Regions from separate parts of the Enterobacter cloacae complex sp. HYC033_NIDB genome, predicted to be linked through region 4. Evidence: predicted binding sites of a transcription regulator. Region 4 holds the regulator's gene; each other region holds the start of a gene.
What was found. The regulator LexA, encoded in region 4, represses DNA repair genes until DNA is damaged. The targets are predictions, from matches to a motif close to TNCTGTATGTACATACAGNA.
Positions count from the first base shown of each region.

Region 1: sulA (SOS-induced cell division inhibitor SulA) is a predicted target of LexA. The motif match lies at 2,418-2,437, and genes of this name have one in related genera.
Region 2: dinB (DNA polymerase IV) is a predicted target of LexA. The motif match lies at 2,368-2,387, and genes of this name have one in related genera.
Region 3: umuD (translesion error-prone DNA polymerase V autoproteolytic subunit) is a predicted target of LexA. The motif match lies at 2,246-2,265, and genes of this name have one in related genera.

Region 1 is NZ_CP115123.1:2,529,695-2,534,618, forward strand. Features, by position in the region: gene matP (macrodomain Ter protein MatP) at 1-413, shown strand, start outside; gene ompA (porin OmpA) at 479-1,531, opposite strand; gene sulA (SOS-induced cell division inhibitor SulA) at 1,888-2,397, opposite strand; gene O1721_RS11990 (TfoX/Sxy family DNA transformation protein) at 2,615-3,241, shown strand; gene yccS (YccS family putative transporter) at 3,198-4,924, opposite strand, start outside.
Region 2 is NZ_CP115123.1:1,740,876-1,745,799, forward strand. Features, by position in the region: gene O1721_RS08185 (NADH:ubiquinone reductase (Na(+)-transporting) subunit D) at 1-257, shown strand, start outside; gene nqrE (NADH:ubiquinone reductase (Na(+)-transporting) subunit E) at 264-860, shown strand; gene nqrF (NADH:ubiquinone reductase (Na(+)-transporting) subunit F) at 871-2,094, shown strand; gene nqrM ((Na+)-NQR maturation NqrM) at 2,097-2,297, shown strand; gene dinB (DNA polymerase IV) at 2,405-3,463, shown strand; gene pepD (cytosol nonspecific dipeptidase) at 3,519-4,924, opposite strand, start outside.
Region 3 is NZ_CP115123.1:4,841,120-4,846,043, forward strand. Features, by position in the region: gene umuC (translesion error-prone DNA polymerase V subunit UmuC) at 1-443, opposite strand, end outside; gene umuC (translesion error-prone DNA polymerase V subunit UmuC) at 469-1,743, opposite strand; gene umuD (translesion error-prone DNA polymerase V autoproteolytic subunit) at 1,785-2,225, opposite strand; gene O1721_RS23215 (LysR family transcriptional regulator) at 2,419-3,318, opposite strand; gene O1721_RS23220 (GNAT family N-acetyltransferase) at 3,417-3,944, shown strand; gene O1721_RS23225 (MFS transporter) at 3,941-4,924, shown strand, end outside.
Region 4 is NZ_CP115123.1:1,097,722-1,102,645, forward strand. Features, by position in the region: gene plsB (glycerol-3-phosphate 1-O-acyltransferase PlsB) at 1-2,106, opposite strand, end outside; gene O1721_RS05220 (diacylglycerol kinase) at 2,261-2,629, shown strand; gene lexA (transcriptional repressor LexA) at 2,738-3,346, shown strand; gene dinF (MATE family efflux transporter DinF) at 3,410-4,747, shown strand; gene O1721_RS05235 (CsbD family protein) at 4,867-4,924, shown strand, end outside.

The DNA of each region.
Region 1 (4,924 bases), 1.4 Mb from region 4:
AATGGAAGTACCTGGTCAAAAAGCACCGTGAAGGGGAGCTGATCACCTGCTACATCGAAGCCAGCGCGGCACAAGAAGCTGTGGATATGTTGCTGACCCTCGAAAACGAACCGGTACAGGTCAACGGCTGGATTGAGAAACACATTAATCCGGCCTTGTTAAACCGGATGAAGCAAACTATCCGTGCTCGTCGTAAACGGCATTTCAATGCCGAGCATCAGCACACCCGTAAGAAATCGATCGACCTGGAGTTCATGGTCTGGCAGCGTCTGGCCGGGCTTGCGCAGCGGCGCGGAAAAACCCTGTCGGAAACGGTGGTGCAGCTGATTGAAGATGCCGAGCACAAAGAGAAGTATGCCAGCCAGATGTCGACGCTGAAGAACGATCTACAGGCACTGTTAGGTAAAAAATAAGCTTTTTACTTTTCTTCAGATAATAAAAAACCCCGCATCGCGGGGTTTTTTTATAAGACGATAACTTATGCCGCAGGCTGAGTTACAACGTCTTTGATACCTTTAACTTCGATCTCTACGCGACGATCTGGTGCCAGGCAGTCGATCAGTGCAGCGCGTGGTTTCACGTTGTCACAGGTAGAACCGGTAACTGGGTTAGATTCGCCCATACCACGTGGGGAGATCTTGTTAGCTGGGATACCTTTAGATACCAGGTAATCAACTACAGACTGAGCACGTTTCTCAGACAGACCCTGGTTGTAAGCGTCAGAACCGATACGGTCGGTGAAGCCCAGAACCACTACAGAACCGTCTTTAGGATCCAGGTTGCTCAGCTGGGTGTACAGCTGATCCAGTGCCTGCTGACCTTCTGGTTTCAGGGTAGCTTTGTTGAAGTTGAACAGAACGTCAGACTTCAGAGTGAAGTGCTTGGTCTGTACTTCTGGAGCTGGAGCCGGAGCTGGAGCTACGACTGGCGCATCTTCCTGCTGACCGAAACGGTAAGAAACACCAACGCTCAGCATGCCGTTGTCTGGACGAACGCCAACGGTAGCACCGTCACCGATGTTGTTAACCCACTGGTATTCCAGACGGGTAGCGATGTCACGGGTCATTGCCCACTCAACGCCACCAGCGAATACTGGGGAAACACCAGTGTCGTGGTCGTCACCAGCGATGCTGTTGCTGGAGTCTGCACGCCATACCATGCCGCCCAGACGGGTGTACACGTCCAGATCGTCAGTCACTGGGTAACCCAGTTTAGCGGTCAGCTGTACGCCTTGAGCTTTGAAAGCGCCATTTACGTTGTCGCCTTTGTAAGGCATACGACCTAACCAGTCGTAGCCCATTTCAAAGCCAACATACGGGTTAACCTGATAGCCACCGAACGCACCTGCACCCAGCTGGCTCTCGTGAGTAGGGCCATCGTTGTTCAGGCTGCTGTTGTACCAACCGGTGTCATGGAACTGAGACCAGCCCAGTTTACCACCTGCATACCAGGTATTATCTTTCGGAGCGGCCTGCGCTACGGTAGCGAAGCCAGCCAGTGCCACTGCAATCGCGATAGCTGTCTTTTTCATTTTTTGCGCCTCGTTATCATCCAAAATTTGCCATGAATATCTCCATCGGAGGAATCACGGTTAAATCCTTCACCGGGGGGCGTGGTCAAATATAAACCTACCGATATCTTCGGCTTAGGCCGAGCACCCCTGGCGATGTAAAGTCTACAACGTAGCTGAAAACTTACAAGTGTGAAGTCCGTCAGGCATATGAAAAAAAAAGTTCCGTATACCTAATATTTAACAATTTTTGAACGAATTTTGTGCAGTAAAATTAACGAGAACCGCGTCAGACAAGCCTTGCCGCAGTTTTGACGCGTTGAACTTTTTTTGCATACCGTGGTCGAAAAAAATTCCAGGAAAACTCTTAAAATGACTCAATGGTACACATTTGAGTGAATTTTTAGCCCGGGATGTTGTCCTCTGCGATAGGAATCTCCACGAACCGGCCGCATGATGAAACCCATCGCATTACCTTCTTCAGCCGCTTCAGACAGACGCAAATGTTCCTCTTGCGACAGATCCTCAGGCAACCACCCAATCACGACGCTATAGTTCCCGGTACGTAATGCCCGGACCATCGACTCGACCGTATCGCAAGGGGAGAGTTGATTAATCTGCATCACCTTCGCTAACGGCAGGCCAGCCGACTGAACCCATTCACGACTTAATTTTTGCTGTGGCGTCAGCCAGAGCTGCCAGCGAGACTGTTGCCCGAGCTGCTGCAAAAGCGGCAGGAGTAAGAGTTGTGTTAACAGCGGCTGGTCTTCACGGTAAACCACTTCACTGATAAGCCCTGTCGATACACGCCCGATAGAATTCTGCGCAGCATTGCCTGCGGCAGAAGTGGAAGGTGTTAAGTGATTTGCATAGCCTGAAGTGTACATATTCATTCCAGCCCTGTAGTTACTGTATGGATATACAGTAACCCCTGTGTGCATAAAGATCAACCTCATTTTCGGAAAGCGACTCGCAAATTTCATCCATTCCTGGTGAACCTGAAAAAATCATCTTGCCCAACGGCAATAAGTTGCCTATTTTCCTGCTAACGGATCCGTTAGTAAGAAATATCGTGTTTACTGTATGATTTTTAATGGAATTGTCATGAAAAAGATATCTTATGATCGGATTTATCAATCTCAAGAATACCTCTCTCCGCTGGGCGAAATTCATCATCGCGCCCTGTTTGGCGGTTATACCCTGGCCGTGGATGAAGCGGTGTTCGCGATGGTGTCTGACGGCGAGCTGTACCTTCGCGCCTGTGAGCAAAGTGCAAAATACTGTGTAAAAAACGCCTCCTCTTTTCTGACACTGATGAAACGAGGACGGCCAGTGCTGCTTAATTACTACCGTGTGGATGAAGGTCTGTGGCAAAACAGGGAAAAGCTGCTTCAGCTCTCCTCGTTTGCGCTCGATGCCGCCAGGAAAGAGCGCTACCAGCGCCATCAGCGTAATCGGCTTAAGGATCTGCCGAACCTGACCTTTCAGATTGAGGTCCTGCTTATGGAGGCGGGCATTACCAATGAAGAGACGCTACGACAGTTGGGGGCGAAGACGAGCTGGCTGAAAATGCGCTCTAAGAATAAAGCGCTGAGTATCCGGGTATTGTTCGCGCTTGAAGGCGCCATCGAAGGGTTACATGAAGCGGCACTCCCGGCGGATATTCGCCGGGAGCTTATGGAGTGGTTTAATGCGCTGCCTGAGTCGCAGGGCCATCATTCCGCCAGGTAGCGATCTTCTGTCGCAGCCGACAAATTTCCGGCAGCAAAGCGATAAGCAGGCCAATTTGCTGTAGGACCAGCGGAGCTTTGTTGTCGGTGCCAGGATCAAGGTGTGCGATACGTTGCACCAGTTCATCCAGTGCCTGGTGAACCCGTGGCTCATCCGCAGGTTGATGATGAAGCGCATCATCAACGTAGCAAACGGCGTCGTCCAGCAGCGCCAGGATGCCCGGATTTGTCAGTTTCTCACGGTGGGCGCCAAGGGTAGAGATATAGCTGGTGAACGTGTGGTTCAGACACAGCAGGCGGAAGGCTGTCTCCCGGATTTCTGCCGTGGCGCGCGGCTCAGTTGACATATTCGAGACAACGGAAGCCAGCTCTGCGTCCGTGTTATGCGCATCGCGACGGGCAATCCGATAGGCCAGACGGTTATCGCGACCCTGATGGTATTGCTCAAGAATAGCATCCAGATAGCGGCAGTTGGCGTTCATTGCTCTGTCGGACACGCGCGGTAAGTTACGAAAACGCCAGTCCGGCCAGATAAAGCTCACCGCCGCCCAGGCAATGGCGCAGCCGATTAGCGTGTCGATCACGCGGGGGAGGGCCACTTCAAAGCCTTCACCCAGCAGATTGAAGCAGAGCAGCACCAGCAGCGTGATGAACATCGTGGCGTGGGCGTACTGCACATTGCGGAAGGCGAAAAACAGTACACCGGTAATCACGATCAGGATCAGTTGCCCTTCTACGGATGGCACAAAGTAGAGCACCGGCAGCCCGATGGCGACCCCGACTAATGTCCCGACAATACGCAGCGCGAGCCGATGGCGGGTAGCGTTATAGTTCGGCTGGCAGACAAACAGGCTGGTCAGCAGGATCCAGTAACCGTGGTGCAACCCTGTTATCTGGATAAATGCATAGCCGACGCACAGAACCAGCGACATCCTTACCGCATGGCGAAAGAGGGCGGATTCCGGCGTAAAATGACGGCTCAGGCGCAGCCACATATCGCTGAAACCGTTGAGACTGTCGTCGGCAAGCTGGTTGTCGGCGTCATTGCCCGGCATTGCCATCGCCTGTTCAGACTCAATGGTGGCGAGCTGAGCATCGATGGCTCTCAGGTTGTTGAGCAAGAATCCCAGGGCTTTGAACTGTTCCGGCGATGTCCCACTGGCCTGAACGCGATCGAGGGCCGCATCCAGATGACTGAATGCGCGTTCAAAGCGAGGATCGTGCTGATAGGGCGTGCGCAGCAGTATTGAGCGCGCAAGTTGCTGGCAGGCCTGAGACTGCATTGACAGCAGGCGCTGGAAACGGAACATCACGTCGCTGTAGCGGAATTTCTCGCGCAGGTCAGCGTACTGCACATGCGAGGAGCTGGCGCGCTCGTGAATATCCTGGGCGACAAAGTAGTAGTGCAGTGTGCGCCGGGTACCGCGCTGACCGCGATCGCCGCGCAGACGGGTGAGCAGAGACGCTTTGGTCTGATTTAGCGTGGCGACCAGCTGGCCATTTGCCAGCGCCAGATCGTACAGGGGCGCCTGGCTGTCCTCTTCAATATCCGGATCAAACAGCCGGGATTTCAGCTCCAGATAGTGGGCCAGCTGTTCGTAACTGCGGGCAATGTTGTCCTGTAAGGCACGAACCGGAAAAATAAGATGTCCGGTTAAGGTCAGCAGGTTATACCAGATAGCGC
Region 2 (4,924 bases), 640 kb from region 4:
TGCCACCGCTGGCGAGCTTTATGGACGGTATCGGCAACGGTCTGGGTTACGGCGTGATCCTGTTGACGGTTGGTTTCCTGCGCGAACTTATTGGCAGCGGCAAGCTGTTTGGCATTCCGGTGCTGGATACGGTACAGAACGGCGGCTGGTATCTGCCGAACGGCCTGTTCCTGCTGGCCCCAAGCGCATTTTTCATTATCGGTTTGCTGATCTGGCTGATTCGTACGTTGAAGCCTGAACAGCAGGAAAAGGAGTAACCGACAATGGCTCATTACCTGAGTTTATTTGTGCGCGCGGTGTTTGTTGAAAACATGGCGCTCGCTTTCTTCCTGGGCATGTGTACGTTCCTTGCCGTTTCTAAAAAGGTATCGACGGCATTTGGTCTGGGCGTGGCAGTTACCGTTGTGCTGGGGCTTTCCGTTCCGATTAACAACCTGGTATTCAACTTCGTGCTGCGCGATGGCGCGCTGGTGGAGGGGGTTGATCTTAGCTTCCTGAACTTCATCACCTTTATCGGAGTGATTGCAGCGCTTGTTCAGATCCTTGAGATGATCCTCGATAAATACTTCCCGTCGCTGTACAACGCGCTGGGGATCTTCCTGCCGCTGATCGCCGTGAACTGCGCCATCTTCGGTGGCGTCTCGTTTATGGTTCAGCGCGATTACAACTTCAGTGAATCGGTTGTGTATGGCTTCGGTTCCGGTATCGGCTGGATGCTGGCGATTGTCACCATGGCGGGGATCCGTGAAAAAATGAAATATGCCAACGTACCTGCGGGGCTTCGTGGCTTAGGGATCACCTTTATCACCACCGGCCTGATGGCGTTGGGCTTTATGTCCTTCTCCGGTGTGCAGCTATAAGGGCTAACAGATGGAAATTATTCTTGGCGTGGTGATGTTCGCGCTGATAGTACTGGTGCTGTCAGGGCTGATCCTGGCGGCGCGTGCGAAGCTGGTCAATTCCGGGGATGTGATCATTGATATCAATGACGATCCGCAGAATCAGATCCGTACCCCGGCAGGGGATAAGCTGCTTAACACGCTCTCCGGCAACGGGATTTTTGTCTCGTCTGCCTGTGGCGGCGGTGGCTCCTGTGGCCAGTGCCGTGTGACGGTCAAAGAGGGCGGCGGTGATATTCTGCCAACGGAACTGTCGCATATCACGAAGCGTGAAGCGAAAGAGGGATGCCGTCTGGCGTGCCAGGTCGCTGTGCGCCAGAACATGAAGATTGAGCTGCCGGAGGAGATCTTCGGCGTGAAAAAATGGGAATGCGAAGTTATCTCTAACGATAACAAAGCCACGTTCATCAAAGAGCTCAAGCTGCGTGTCCCTGAAGGGGAGAGCGTCCCGTTCCGTGCGGGTGGGTATATCCAGATTGATTGTCCGGCACACACCGTCGCGTATGCTGACTTCGATGTGCCTGAGGAGTACCGGGCAGACTGGGATAAATTTAACCTCTTCCGCTTTGTTTCCGAGGTAAAAGAGCCCGCGCTTCGCGCCTATTCCATGGCTAACTATCCGGAAGAGAAGGGCATTATTATGCTCAACGTGCGTATCGCCACGCCGCCACCGAATGTGCCTGATGCCCCTCCTGGCGTCATGTCGTCGTATATCTGGTCCCTCAAGCCTGGCGACAAAGTGACGATTTCCGGCCCGTTCGGCGAATTCTTTGCCAAAGATACTGACGCGGAGATGGTCTTTATCGGCGGCGGTGCGGGTATGGCGCCGATGCGTTCGCATATTTTTGACCAGCTCAAACGACTTGGCAGCAAGCGTAAGATCAGCTTCTGGTACGGGGCGCGTTCACTGCGCGAAATGTTCTATGACGATGAGTTTGAACAACTGGCGCGTGATAACCCTAACTTTACCTTCCATGTGGCGCTATCCGATCCGCAGCCGGAAGATAACTGGACAGGCTATACGGGCTTCATCCACAACGTGCTGTATGAAAATTACCTCAAACAGCACCCGGCACCGGAAGACTGCGAGTTCTATATGTGTGGTCCACCAATGATGAACGCCGCCGTGATTAAGATGCTAAAAGATCTTGGCGTGGAAGATGAGAACATCATGCTTGATGATTTCGGAGGCTGATTATGCTGACTTTTCTGGCGACCTTTGCGGTGTTTGTGCTGGTGATCTTCGGCATGTCCTTAGGCTGGATCATCAAGCGTAAAAGCATTCAAGGCAGTTGCGGAGGCATCTCTTCCATCGGAATGGAAAAAGTGTGCGATTGTCCGGAACCGTGCGATGCGCGGAAAAAGCGGATGGCTCGCGAGCAGCAACGCATTCTTTAGTCTTCCAGGTCGGGTAAGGCAACGCCGCCACCCGACAATTCCTGCGCGCACTTCTCAACCCTCATTTGTTTACTGTATACTTATCCAGTAATAAGTGAGGGCTTACTATGCGCAAAATAATCCATGTCGATATGGACTGCTTTTTTGCCGCAGTGGAGATGCGTGACAACCCGGCGCTGCGGGATATTCCGATCGCCATTGGCGGCAGCCGGGTTCAGCGCGGTGTCATCAGCACCGCCAACTATCCTGCTCGCAAATACGGTGTACGCAGCGCCATGCCGACAGCGATGGCGCTGAAACTGTGCCCGCATCTCACTCTTTTGCCCGGACGTTTTGATGCCTATAAAGAAGCATCGAGCCACATTCGGGAGATCTTCTCCCGCTACACCTCACTGATTGAACCGTTATCGCTGGATGAAGCCTATCTGGATGTCACCCACAGCGTGCACTGCCACGGCTCCGCCACCCTGATGGCGCAGGAGATCCGCCAGACTATTTTTAACGAGCTGAACCTGACGGCATCGGCAGGCGTCGCGCCGGTCAAATTTCTCGCCAAAATCGCCTCCGATTTAAATAAGCCCAACGGCCAGTACGTCATCACTCCGGAAGAGGTTCCGGCGTTTTTAAAGACGCTGCCGCTCAGCAAAATCCCCGGCGTGGGCAAAGTTTCCGCCGCGAAGCTGGAAAGTATGGGGCTACGCACCTGCGAAGATGTTCAGCGCAGCGATCTGGCGCTGCTGCTTAAGCGTTTTGGTAAGTTTGGCCGCGTACTGTGGGAACGCAGTCAGGGCATTGATGACCGGGATGTGAACAACGAACGGCTGCGTAAATCGGTCGGCGTTGAACGCACACTGAGCGAAGACATCCATGACTGGACCGAGTGTGAAACCATTATTACGGAACAGCTTTATCCTGAGCTTGAACGACGCTTACTGAAGGTCAAACCGGATCTGCTTATTGCCCGACAGGGCATCAAACTGAAATTTAACGATTTTCAGCAGACGACGCAGGAGCACGTCTGGCCACGCCTCAACAAAGAGGATCTTATCGCGACGGCGAAAAAGGCGTGGGAAGAACGGCGGGGCGGACGAGGGGTGAGGCTGGTGGGGCTGCACGTCACCTTGCTGGATCCGCAGCTGGAGCGTCAACTGGTGTTGGGACTGTAGATTACGCTAATCGTAGGCCCGGCAAGCGTAGCGCCACCGGGCATCAAACGGCTAATTACTTAACAGGAATTGCTTTCAGCAGCTCAGTCAGCAGCGTCCAGTAGTGACCGACGCTTTCAATGTGAACCTGCTCATCCGGGGAGTGTGGCCCGGTGATGGTTGGCCCGATGGAGACCATGTCCATATCCGGATACGGTTTCTTGAACAGACCACACTCCAGACCCGCATGAATAACCTGAATGTTCGGGGTGCTGTTGAACAGTCGCTGATAAGTTTCACGCACCAGTGCCATGACCGGAGAACTTGCATCCGGCTGCCAGCCCGGGTAGCTGCCTTTTGCAGACGTTTTCGCGCCCGCCAGGGTACCCAGAGATTCCAGCATGCTCACAACGTACTCTTTACCGCTGTCGATCAGGGAACGGATCAGGCAGATGATCTCTGCGCTGTCGTCACCCATGGTCACCACGCCCACGTTCAGGGAGGTTTCCACCACGCCTTTCGCCACGTCAGAGTTGCGAATAACGCCGTTTGGCGTTGCGTTCAGCAGCTGGACGAACGTGTCACGAGACTGTGCGGTCAGCGCGGCTTTATCCGTCGTAACGGACTCCAGCACCACCGTCAGGTTTTTCTCTTTTGCAGACAGTTCGTTTTTCAGGATCTCCAGATACACGCTGGAGAGGTTTTTCAGCTCGTCCGCTTTCGCCGCAGATACCGCCACGGTAGCGAAGGCTTCGCGAGGGATCGCGTTGCGCAGAGTACCGCCGTTGAAGTCCACCAGGCGCAGATCCAGTTCAGCGGCATGGCCCGCCAGGAAACGCGCCAGCAGTTTGTTGGCGTTGCCCAGGCCCAGGTGAATATCACCGCCGGAGTGACCACCTTTCAGCCCTTTCAGCGTCAGCTTAAAGGTCTCGAATCCGGCAGGGATCGCTTCGCGGGACAGCGGCAGGGTAGAGATGAAATCGATCCCGCCCGCGCAGCCCATGTAGATCTCACCCTCTTCTTCGGAGTCGGTGTTGATCAGAATGTCCGCTTGCAGCCAGTTTGCCTGGAGACCGAACGCGCCATCCATGCCCGCTTCTTCAGTCATGGTCAGCAGCACTTCCAGCGGACCGTGTTCAACGCTGTCGTCAGCCAGCACGGCCAGCGCGGAAGCCATACCAATGCCGTTATCTGCGCCCAGGGTCGTGCCGCGCGCCTTCACCCACTCACCGTCGATGTACGGCTGGATCGGGTCTTTTGTGAAGTCGTGAACGGTGTCGTTGTTTTTCTGCGGAACCATGTCCAGGTGCGCCTGCAATACCACTGGCTTACGGTTTTCCATACCTGCGGTGGCAGGTTTGCGGATAAGAATATTGCCAACCTGGTCGCGCTCAGCGTGCAGACCTTTTTCCTTCGCCCAACCCATAATATGTTCGGCAAGCTGTTCTTCGTGATAGGAAGGGTGCGGAATGGAGCAGATTT
Region 3 (4,924 bases), 1.1 Mb from region 4:
ACTGAGAACTGTTTACGAATGAATGAAGGCGACAGCTCAGCCAGCTGAAGTGCATTGTTAATGCCCATAAACTGTAATTTTTTACCCAGCCGCCGTCCTATACCCCAGACCTCCTCAACTGGTACTAAAGCCATTAACTTACGCTGACGCTGTCTGTCACTGAGATCTACCACACCTCGCGTTGCGGGCCAGCGCTTACTTGCATACTGAGCCAGTTTGGCGAGCGTTTTTGTAGGGCCTATTCCCACTCCCACAGTCAGATGTGTTCTTCGCTTAATCTGATCACGTATCTGATGGCCAAACACCTCAAGCGATAACAGATTACGCATACCCGTAAGATCACAAAAAGCTTCATCGATACTGTAAATTTCCACACGCGGAGTCAGTAACTGCAAAATAGGCATCACTCTGTCTGACATATCAGCATTTATGTGGAATACAATTTCAACAGCTTAATTAGTAACCGACTCAAAGCACGCGCGCTTTAGGTATGTCAGACCAGCGCGTGGTCCAAGCAGGGCTTAGCATTTCACGTTTCATTTTCCATTCGGTATTAATGCCCTGGCCCGCAAACCATACATTTCCCATTCCGGACTGGTTGATATCATCCAGTACCTTCATCAGCTGTGCGCTATTGGCCCGCGGCTGGTTATCTTCAAACAGATTGAGCTGGCTTACACCGTTTGGAGTGAAGTTATCAAGCATGATACCTGCTTTCATGTACCTTCGACCCTCAAGCCAGATACGGTCAAGTGATCGCATCGCAGATTCAATAATGTCACGCGTGTCCTGTGTTGGCAGCGTCAGTTTCTCACCAGCGCTGTTCCCGTAAAAAACCTCACCGTTTGCGTGTGGCGACGTCCGGATAAACACACCGATGTTGCGACAGTACTGACGTTCCCCGCGCAGTTTTTCCGCTGCGCGCGCAGCGTACTGACACAGCGCCTGCTGCATAGCGACTTTTGAGGTAATTCGCTCGCCGAAGCTGCGGCTACAGACAATCTGCTGTTTTGCCGGTGGCAGCTCTTCGAGCGGAATACATGATTCACCGTTCAGCTCGCGTACGGTGCGCTCCAGCACCACGGAAAAGTTATCGCGAATGAACTTCGGACGCGCGCGTGATAGCTGCAGAGCAGTTTCGATGCCCATAAGGTTGAGTCGTTTACCGATACGCCGTCCCACGCCCCATATTTCCTCAACGGGCTGGTTAGCCAGCAGGGTTTCAGTACGTTTCGGATTACCTGGCGTAAGCGCCAGTACGCCGCGAAACTGCTTCCACTCCTTGCCCGCCCACTGGGCCGATTTTGCCAGTGTTTTGGTCGGCCCCATGCCGATACCGACGGTGAGACCCGTTGTGGTAAAGACATGCGCACGCAGGCGACGGCCAAAAGTTTCGAAGTTCTCACAGCCGTCAATACCGGTGAGATCCAGAAACATCTCATCAATGCTGTACTGCTCGACGCGTGGCGTTATCTCTTCAAGCGCGGTCATTACTCTCTGGCTGAGGCTGTGATAAAGCGCGTAATTGGAGCTGAACACGTGCACCTTTTCCGGATAATCCTGTGTTTTTACCTCAAACCATGGCGCACCCATTTTGATGCCAAGCGCTTTTGCGCCAGCGGAGCGTGCAATGACGCATCCGTCGTTGTTGCTGAGCACTAGCACAGGTCTGCCACGCAGGTCCGGGCGGAACAGCGTCTCGCAGCTGGCATAGAATGAATTAACGTCAGCCAGGCCGAACATGGACATCATGATCTCCGCCGTGTGTAGATAACCCGCACATATCAGTTTCTCCGGCGCGGAGTGTGCACGAAGTGCGCCACTACGCCGAAAATTTCCAGGGTATCCGGGTCTGGGATAATAACAGGATAGGCGGGATTCATCGGCTGCAATACCGGCCCTTTCTGGGTAATAAGAAGGCGCTTGACCGTAAATTCGCCGTACAGTACAGCGATAACCACGTCGCCGTGCTCAGGCCTGAGTGCCCGATCGACTATCAGCAGATCGCCGTCGTAAAGTCCTATATCCTGCATGCTGTTGCCCTGTGCGCGCAGGAAAAAGGTGCTTGCCCTGTGGGCTATTAGATATTCGTTTAAGTCGAGTTCCTGCTCCGCATAGTCCTGGCAAGGAGAGGGAAAACCGCAGGGTACGCGTTCCAGGAAAAGGGGCCTGTAGCTGGGCGGCGGATTATCCGCCGGGTGCATCAACTCAAAGGCGTGAAACATAGCAAAAATCCCTGTCAAAATGCTGTACGTATTTACAGTAGTATTGTCTGACTTTACGGACGAAGCAAGAAGCGTGGGGCGACACAAATATCATTAAAATAATGGACTATTGATTTATTTGAATTTATAGCGGAACGACAGCTCGTAAAACAAGCAGCTATCAGGACTTTCTGTGTCAGGGCATGTTAAAAATTTATTTTGATTCAGGAAAGATCTTACTTAGTCTGTTCAGTACTTCACTTATGCCCCTGCTGACAATCCGATCCTCCCGCATCACTGTCCCCAGAGTCCGGTGAAGCGATGGCGTTACTGAGTAAAGACTGAGACCCTGCCTTTCTTCATGACTTGCAACGGACATACGGGGAACGATGCTGTAACCCAGGCCGGAACGAACCATCCTTTTAATGGCTTCAATACTGCCAAGCTCCATAACCGGGCTGACAGTATGCCCTGCATCGCTGAACCATCCGTCAATCAGATCGCGTGTGGCACTTCCGGGTTCAAATACAATCAGCGGCAGTGGCAAAAGGGTATCAGGAGACAGCGGTTTTGCACTCTGCTCCGAGGTGTCCTTTTCCATGATTACAACAAACTCATCCGTACCCAGCGGGCTGACACTCAGGCATTTACCGGCTGCCGGCAGCGTTACCAGACCAATATCTATACGGTTTTCCTCCACTCCCCGTACAATATCTGAAGTATTGCCTGTGCGTACATCCACCTTCAGCAGGGGATGGGTCTGTCGAAGTTGCTGCAGTAAGTGAGGTAGCAGATGGATACAGGCTGTTGCGCCTGTGCCGACAGTAACGGTGCCGGTTATTTCGTCTGAATGCAGGGAAACCGCTTCAACCGCTCCGCTTACCACCGCATCAATTTTCATGCAGTGTTCAGCGAGAGTCAAACCGGCAGTCGTTGGTCTTACTCCCCGGCTGGTTCGCTCAATAAGCCTGACCTTAAGCGTCTGCTCCAGCTGTCTTATCTGCAGGCTCACTGCCGGTTGCGACAAGCCAAGTACTTCTGCCGCCCCCGAGAAACTGCCCCGGCTGATGACCAGCCTGAAGGTAGCCAGATGATCGAGGTTCAGTGTTGCCATGCCAAAGTTTTCCTCATAACGCTGATAAGCCCTGCTGCCTGTCTGAAATGATTCATCCGGGTTAGTCTCTGTTTCTGATCTGAAAGGGAGCTGTACTGATGGAAATAACCGAAGCAGATGAACGACATATTCCCGCTATACAACAGATTTATGCTTATCACGTATTACACGGCACCGCCACTTTTGAAACCGAACCGCCGGGTGAGGCTGAAATGGCAGCCCGGCTGAAAAAGGTACATGCAGCAGGACTGCCCTGGTTGGTGGCGGTTGACGGAGGAATTGTTCGAGGATACTGCTATTTGTCTCTATACCGGGAACGGTGCGCCTATCGCTTTACTCTGGAAGACTCTGTATATGTTGATGCCACGTATCAGGGGCGGGGCATTGGAAAAATGCTGCTATCCCGTGCAGTAGGATGGGCAGAAGCCCGTGGTTTTCGGCAACTTGTAGCGGTGGTGGGGAACAGTGAAAATACTGCCTCCCTTGCTCTTCACCGCGCTGCAGGCTTCAGCATCACTGGCACCCTCAGGTCTGTAGGATTCAAGCATGGGCGCTGGCTCGATACGGTTATCCTGCAGCGTACGCTCGGGCATGGCGACGCTACGCTTCCGGAAAGTACAGAATGACACAAGGATATCTGACAGGCCGCACCATTTTCTGCATCGGCATGACGCAGCTTATCAACTGGGGTATTACGTTCTACATGCCGGGTGTCTTCGGAGCCGCCATCATGGCGGAAACAGGCTGGTCTTCCGGTGAGACATTCTCCGGCCTGAGCGTTGCCATGCTCGTTATGGGGCTGGTTTCACCGCTTATCGGTCCCGTAATGGCCCGTACCGGTGGACGCACCCTGATGATGGCGGGAACTTTGGCTATAACCATCGGGTGTTTTCTGATGGCGTTTACCTATTCAACATTAGCGTGGGATGCCGTCTGGATCCTGACAGGCGCGGGCATGCGGCTTGCTCTGTATGACGCCGCTTTTGCCATGCTTGTGGAAACCGCAGGCGCAGAGGCTCGCAAGGCAATCTCTCTGGTCACCCTGCTGGGCGGTCTCGCGTCGGCCGCTTTCTGGCCTGCTGGCGCAGCGCTTCTTCACGTCACCGACTGGCGGCATGCCGTCATCATTTATGGCTGTGCGGGCCTGCTGAGCCTGTTTTTTTTAACTGCCGTTCCGGCAGGCAGTCGGGTAAAACTTCCCGTAACAGGGCGATCCGGCCATTCGGCTGACGCAACAGCAACATCAGAGGACACAAAAGCACTCATCAGCGGCCTGTGGTATGCCACTCTGATAGCGTTGATAAGCTTTGTCTCCACCGGCGTGTCCACACATTTTCCCCGGATACTGGCCTCTTATGGCGTGCCTGCTCTGGCTGGCATGCTGTGGGGAGTGGGGCAGTTAGGTGCCCGTCTGCTGGGTGTAGTTTCAGGTGCACGAATCTCCGCGATACGCCTGAACCTTATAACCGGTATCCTGCTTCCCCTCTGTTTTCTGACCGGCCTTGCAGGCAGCATTACTCCTGTGGCTACAGCCTTTTTCGTTCTGGGCTATGGGGCCGTAAACGGACTGAATACGATCGTGAAGGCCGTACTTCCTCTTGTGCTG
Region 4 (4,924 bases):
ACCGGAAGCCAGAAGCTGCAAGGTACGGGAACGTGACGGATTGATATGCAGTTCATCATCACTGATGGTAATCAGCCCCTGACGATGCATCTCTGCCGTCATTTTATCGAGCTCTGCCGCCAGTTCATCCTTACTCCAGCGCAGGAACAGCTCCGCTTTCAGCATTGGGTAGATGGCCTGAATATGGCGCAGCAGCTCCTGACGCGAAATCCGGCGGTGCTGGGTAATAATGGCCGCCATCAGCGACGGCAGCATCAGCATGTGCGTGATGTTATTGCGGTAGTAGGTCATCAGCACGGCCTGCTCGCGCGGCAGAATGATGATGTCACCAATCGTATCTTTCTCGACTTCGAACTTGTTCATCTGCAACGCGTGATCGATCAGCTCGCTGGCGGTGGCAGACGGCACGGTCGAATCAACGGAATACGGCACGTTGCGCATGATATCCAGGTAGCAGTCAATCTGCTCGGTCAGCTGTTCGCGGGTCAGTGAACGCTGGCGGGAGGCCAGAAGCGCAGTACAACACAGGTTCATGGCGTTTGCCGCACCAGCATTGTTGATGCGTACCATCAGCTCGGATGCAATGCCGTTGACCGTTGGCGTCAGCCAGGCCGGACGTACCGCTTCGATAGGATCGATAGACTCGCGCCACTCCGGAACATGATGGTTCAGATATGTCATCAACGGCAGGGGCTCACCAAAGTTCACGTAGCCCTGGCCGAGGTTGCGCAGTTTACTCAGCCCACGCAGCATCTGCGGCAGACTCTCTTTCTCTTTGGTCGCACCGCGCAGCTCTTTCGCGTAGGTGCCCACTTCCATCACGTGTTCATAACCGATGTAAATAGGCACCAGCGTGATAGGACGCGTACCGCCACGCAGCATGGCCTGAATGGTCATCGACAGCGTGCCGGTCTTCGGATCGAGCAGACGACCGGTACGCGAGCGACCACCTTCAACAAAGTACTCCACGGAATAACCGCGGCTGAACAGCTCGCCCAGATACTCCCTGAAGACGGTGGAGTAGAGCTTGTTACCTTTGAAGGTACGACGAATGAAGAACGCACCCAGACGGCGGAATATCGGGCCTGCTGGCCAGAAGTTCAGGTTGATACCGGCAGCAATATGCGGCGGCACCAGCCCCTGGTGATAGAGCACGTAAGAGAGCAACAGGTAGTCCATGTGGCTGCGGTGGCAGGGCACATAGACAATTTCGTGGCCGTCGTGCGCTAACTGACGCACGCGCTCGGCGTTGTGGACGTTAATCCCCTGATAGAGGCGGTTCCACGTAAAGCCGAGGATACGGTCAGAGAGGCGAATCATCTCGTAGGAGAAGTTCGCGGCGATCTCTTCCATCAGCGCGATTGCGTTCTGCTGCGCTTTCTCGTGCGAAATTTTCTTGCTGCGCGCTTCATCTTCTACGGCACGGGCAATCGCTTTGGAAGCCAGCAGCTTGTTGAACAGATCCTGACGCGCCGGGAGACGTGGCCCAACGGCCGCCAGACGCTGACGTGCAAAGTGCATACGCGCAACGCGCGCCAGCTTTTGCGCAATGATTTTGTCAGTGCCGTGTTCATCCGCCATGCGGCGCAGTGAAACGGAAGGTGAGAAGCGGACAAAGCTGTCGCGTCCTAGCCAGGAGACGGCGAAGAACTTCTGAATGCCGTTGAGCATACGCAGCGGCGGGTTCTCTTCCCCTTTTTCACGCCCCGGACGGCGGCCAAACATCACCGACACCGGCACCATCTGCACGTCCAGATCGGGGTTGCTGCGGTGCAGATCAAGGTAATCATGGAACAGCTTAATGGACTCTTCTTTCGGCGTGTAATAGGTGAACACGCGCGGTCCGCCATGGATGAACACGTAGCGCGGCAGCAGCGTACCGTCGACTTCCAGCGGTTCGAGCGGGTCAGGTAAATCGTGCGCCAGACATTGAGCGCGAAGCGTCAGCAGGTCTGCCTTCGAGTTATAAGGCAAAACGTACATAATAGGGCGCGACGTATCGAGCCCTAATTCCAGCGCAGGTTCTGCTGGGATAGACTTACTTTTTACCAGTACGCTTAATGGTAAATTAAGTAATTTGTAGTAAATTCGTGGCCAGCCGGACATAAACGATGTAAAGCCTCTGGTTAATAATGCAATTGCGGCGCAAGGATAACAGAAAGCGCGCAAAATTTCTGTTGTTACCCGTCATACTTCAGGTTGCAGCAAAACGCGCTGCGGCTTTAGTTACAGACGCTATTTATCATAAAAGGTTCTTTTAATGGCCAATAATACCACTGGGTTAACTCGAATCATTAAAGCTGCCGGTTATTCATGGAAAGGTTTCCGCGCGGCATGGGTTAATGAAGCCGCTTTCCGCCAGGAAGCGGTTGCCGCAATCGTTGCCGTTGTCATCGCCTGCTTCCTTGATGTTGATGCTATCACCCGCGTACTGCTCATCGGATCTGTCCTTCTGGTGATGATAGTGGAAATTCTGAATAGCGCTATTGAGGCCGTTGTTGACCGAATCGGGTCGGAATTCCATGAACTGTCTGGCCGGGCGAAAGACATGGGTTCCGCTGCCGTACTGCTGGCGATTATCACTGCGGCGATCACCTGGGTCACGCTGCTTTGGTCGCATTTCCGATGAGCCTCGAGGAATAATTAAGTCCCTGGTTTTTTGTGCAGTTTTTGGTTCCAAAATCGCCTTTGACTGTATATACTCACAGCATAACTGTATATACACCCAGGGGGCGGTATGAAAGCGTTAACGACCAGGCAGCAAGAGGTGTTTGATCTCATTCGGGATCATATCGGCCAGACGGGTATGCCACCCACGCGTGCAGAAATTGCGCAGCGTCTGGGCTTCCGTTCTCCTAATGCTGCCGAAGAGCACCTTAAAGCGCTGGCGCGTAAGGGCGTGATTGAGATTGTTTCCGGCGCCTCACGCGGCATTCGTCTGCTTGTGGAAGAAGAGAGCGGTATTCCGCTGGTGGGCCGCGTTGCCGCAGGTGAACCTCTGCTGGCGCAGCAGCACATCGAAGGGCACTATCAGGTTGACCCAGGCATGTTCAAGCCGAGCGCCGATTTCCTGCTGCGCGTTAGCGGAATGTCCATGAAAGATATCGGTATTCTGGATGGCGATCTGCTGGCGGTACACAAAACGCAGGACGTGCGTAACGGGCAAGTCGTGGTGGCGCGCATTGATGATGAAGTGACGGTTAAGCGCCTGAAAAAACAAGGCAATACCGTGCAGCTTCTGCCTGAAAACAATGAATTCTCCCCGATTGTGGTGGATCTCCGCGAGCAGAGCTTCTCTATTGAAGGGCTGGCGGTCGGCGTTATCCGCAACGGTGAATGGCTGTAATCTCTTCCTGACAGGCTGTAGTTCCTCTACAGCCTGGCCTGTTTTCTGATTCCGGTAATTTCCATGGCACTGCTAACTTCTGCCGATAAGGCGTTGTGGCGTCTTGCGCTACCGATGATTTTTTCCAATATTACCGTTCCTCTGCTGGGGCTGGTGGATACGGCGGTTATCGGGCATCTCGATTCGCCGATTTATCTTGGCGGCGTCGCGATCGGCGCAACGGCGACCAGCTTCCTCTTTATGCTGCTGCTTTTTCTGCGCATGAGTACGACAGGCCTGACGGCCCAGGCGTATGGTGCAAAAGATCCTCTGCGTCTGGCGCGTGCGCTGGTTCAGCCGCTCATTCTGGCATTCGGTGCTGGCGCGTTAATCGTTCTGTTGCGTACGCCGCTGATTGATCTTGCGCTCCATATTGTAGGCGGCAGCGATGCCGTACTGGAACAGGCCCGGCGGTTCCTCGAAATTCGCTGGCTCAGCGCGCCCGCTTCACTGGCAAACCTGGTCTTGCTGGGCTGGCTGCTGGGCGTGCAGTACGCCCGCGCACCGGTGATCCTACTGGTGGTGGGCAACCTGCTTAACATTGTGCTCGATCTCTGGCTGGTGATGGGGCTGCACATGAACGTCCGGGGCGCGGCGCTGGCCACGGCGATTGCCGAGTACGGTACGCTGCTGATCGGTTTGGGGATGGTCTGGCGCGTGCTGGCGATGCGCGGTATCACCCTGGATCTGCTGAAATCGGCCTGGCGCGGCAACATTCGTAAGCTGCTGGCGCTTAATCGCGACATCATGCTCCGTTCGCTTCTGCTGCAACTCTGCTTTGGTGCATTAACCGTTTTTGGTGCGCGTCTTGGGCCTGAAATCGTCGCAGTCAACGCAGTGCTCATGACGTTACTGACCTTTACCGCTTATGCGCTGGATGGTTTTGCTTACGCCGTCGAGGCGCATTCAGGGCAGGCCTATGGCGCGCGTGAAAGCGGCCAGTTACGTGAGGTCTGGCGTGCTGCCTGTCGTCAGGCGGGCCTGGTGGCGCTGGTCTTTGCTCTGGTGTACGCCTGTTTTGGTGGGCATATTGTCGCGCTACTCACCTCGTTGCCCGCGCTACGTGAGCTGGCCGATCGCTACATCCTCTGGCAGGTAGTATTACCGGTGGTGGGCGTGTGGTGCTATTTGCTGGACGGCATGTTTATTGGTGCGACGCGAGGGGCGGAGATGCGCAACAGCATGGCCGTCGCGGCGGCGGGGTTCGGCCTGACGCTGCTAACCCTGCCGTATCTCGGCAATCATGGTCTGTGGCTGGCGCTGGCGGTGTTTCTCTCACTGCGTGGCCTTTCGCTGGCCGTTATCTGGCATCGTCACTGGCGAAACAATACCTGGTTTCCAGCCCCGCACGATATATCGTAACGGTTAAAGATTCCGAATATAAAAACAACTGCCGAATCCTTAACTACAATAATAATCACGTCCAGCAGAAAAGAACGAAGCGGACGATACTCATAGACGCTTAACACGAGGACACGATTATGAATAAAGACGAAATCGGCGGCAACTGGAAGCAATTCAAAGGTAAAGCGAAAGAAC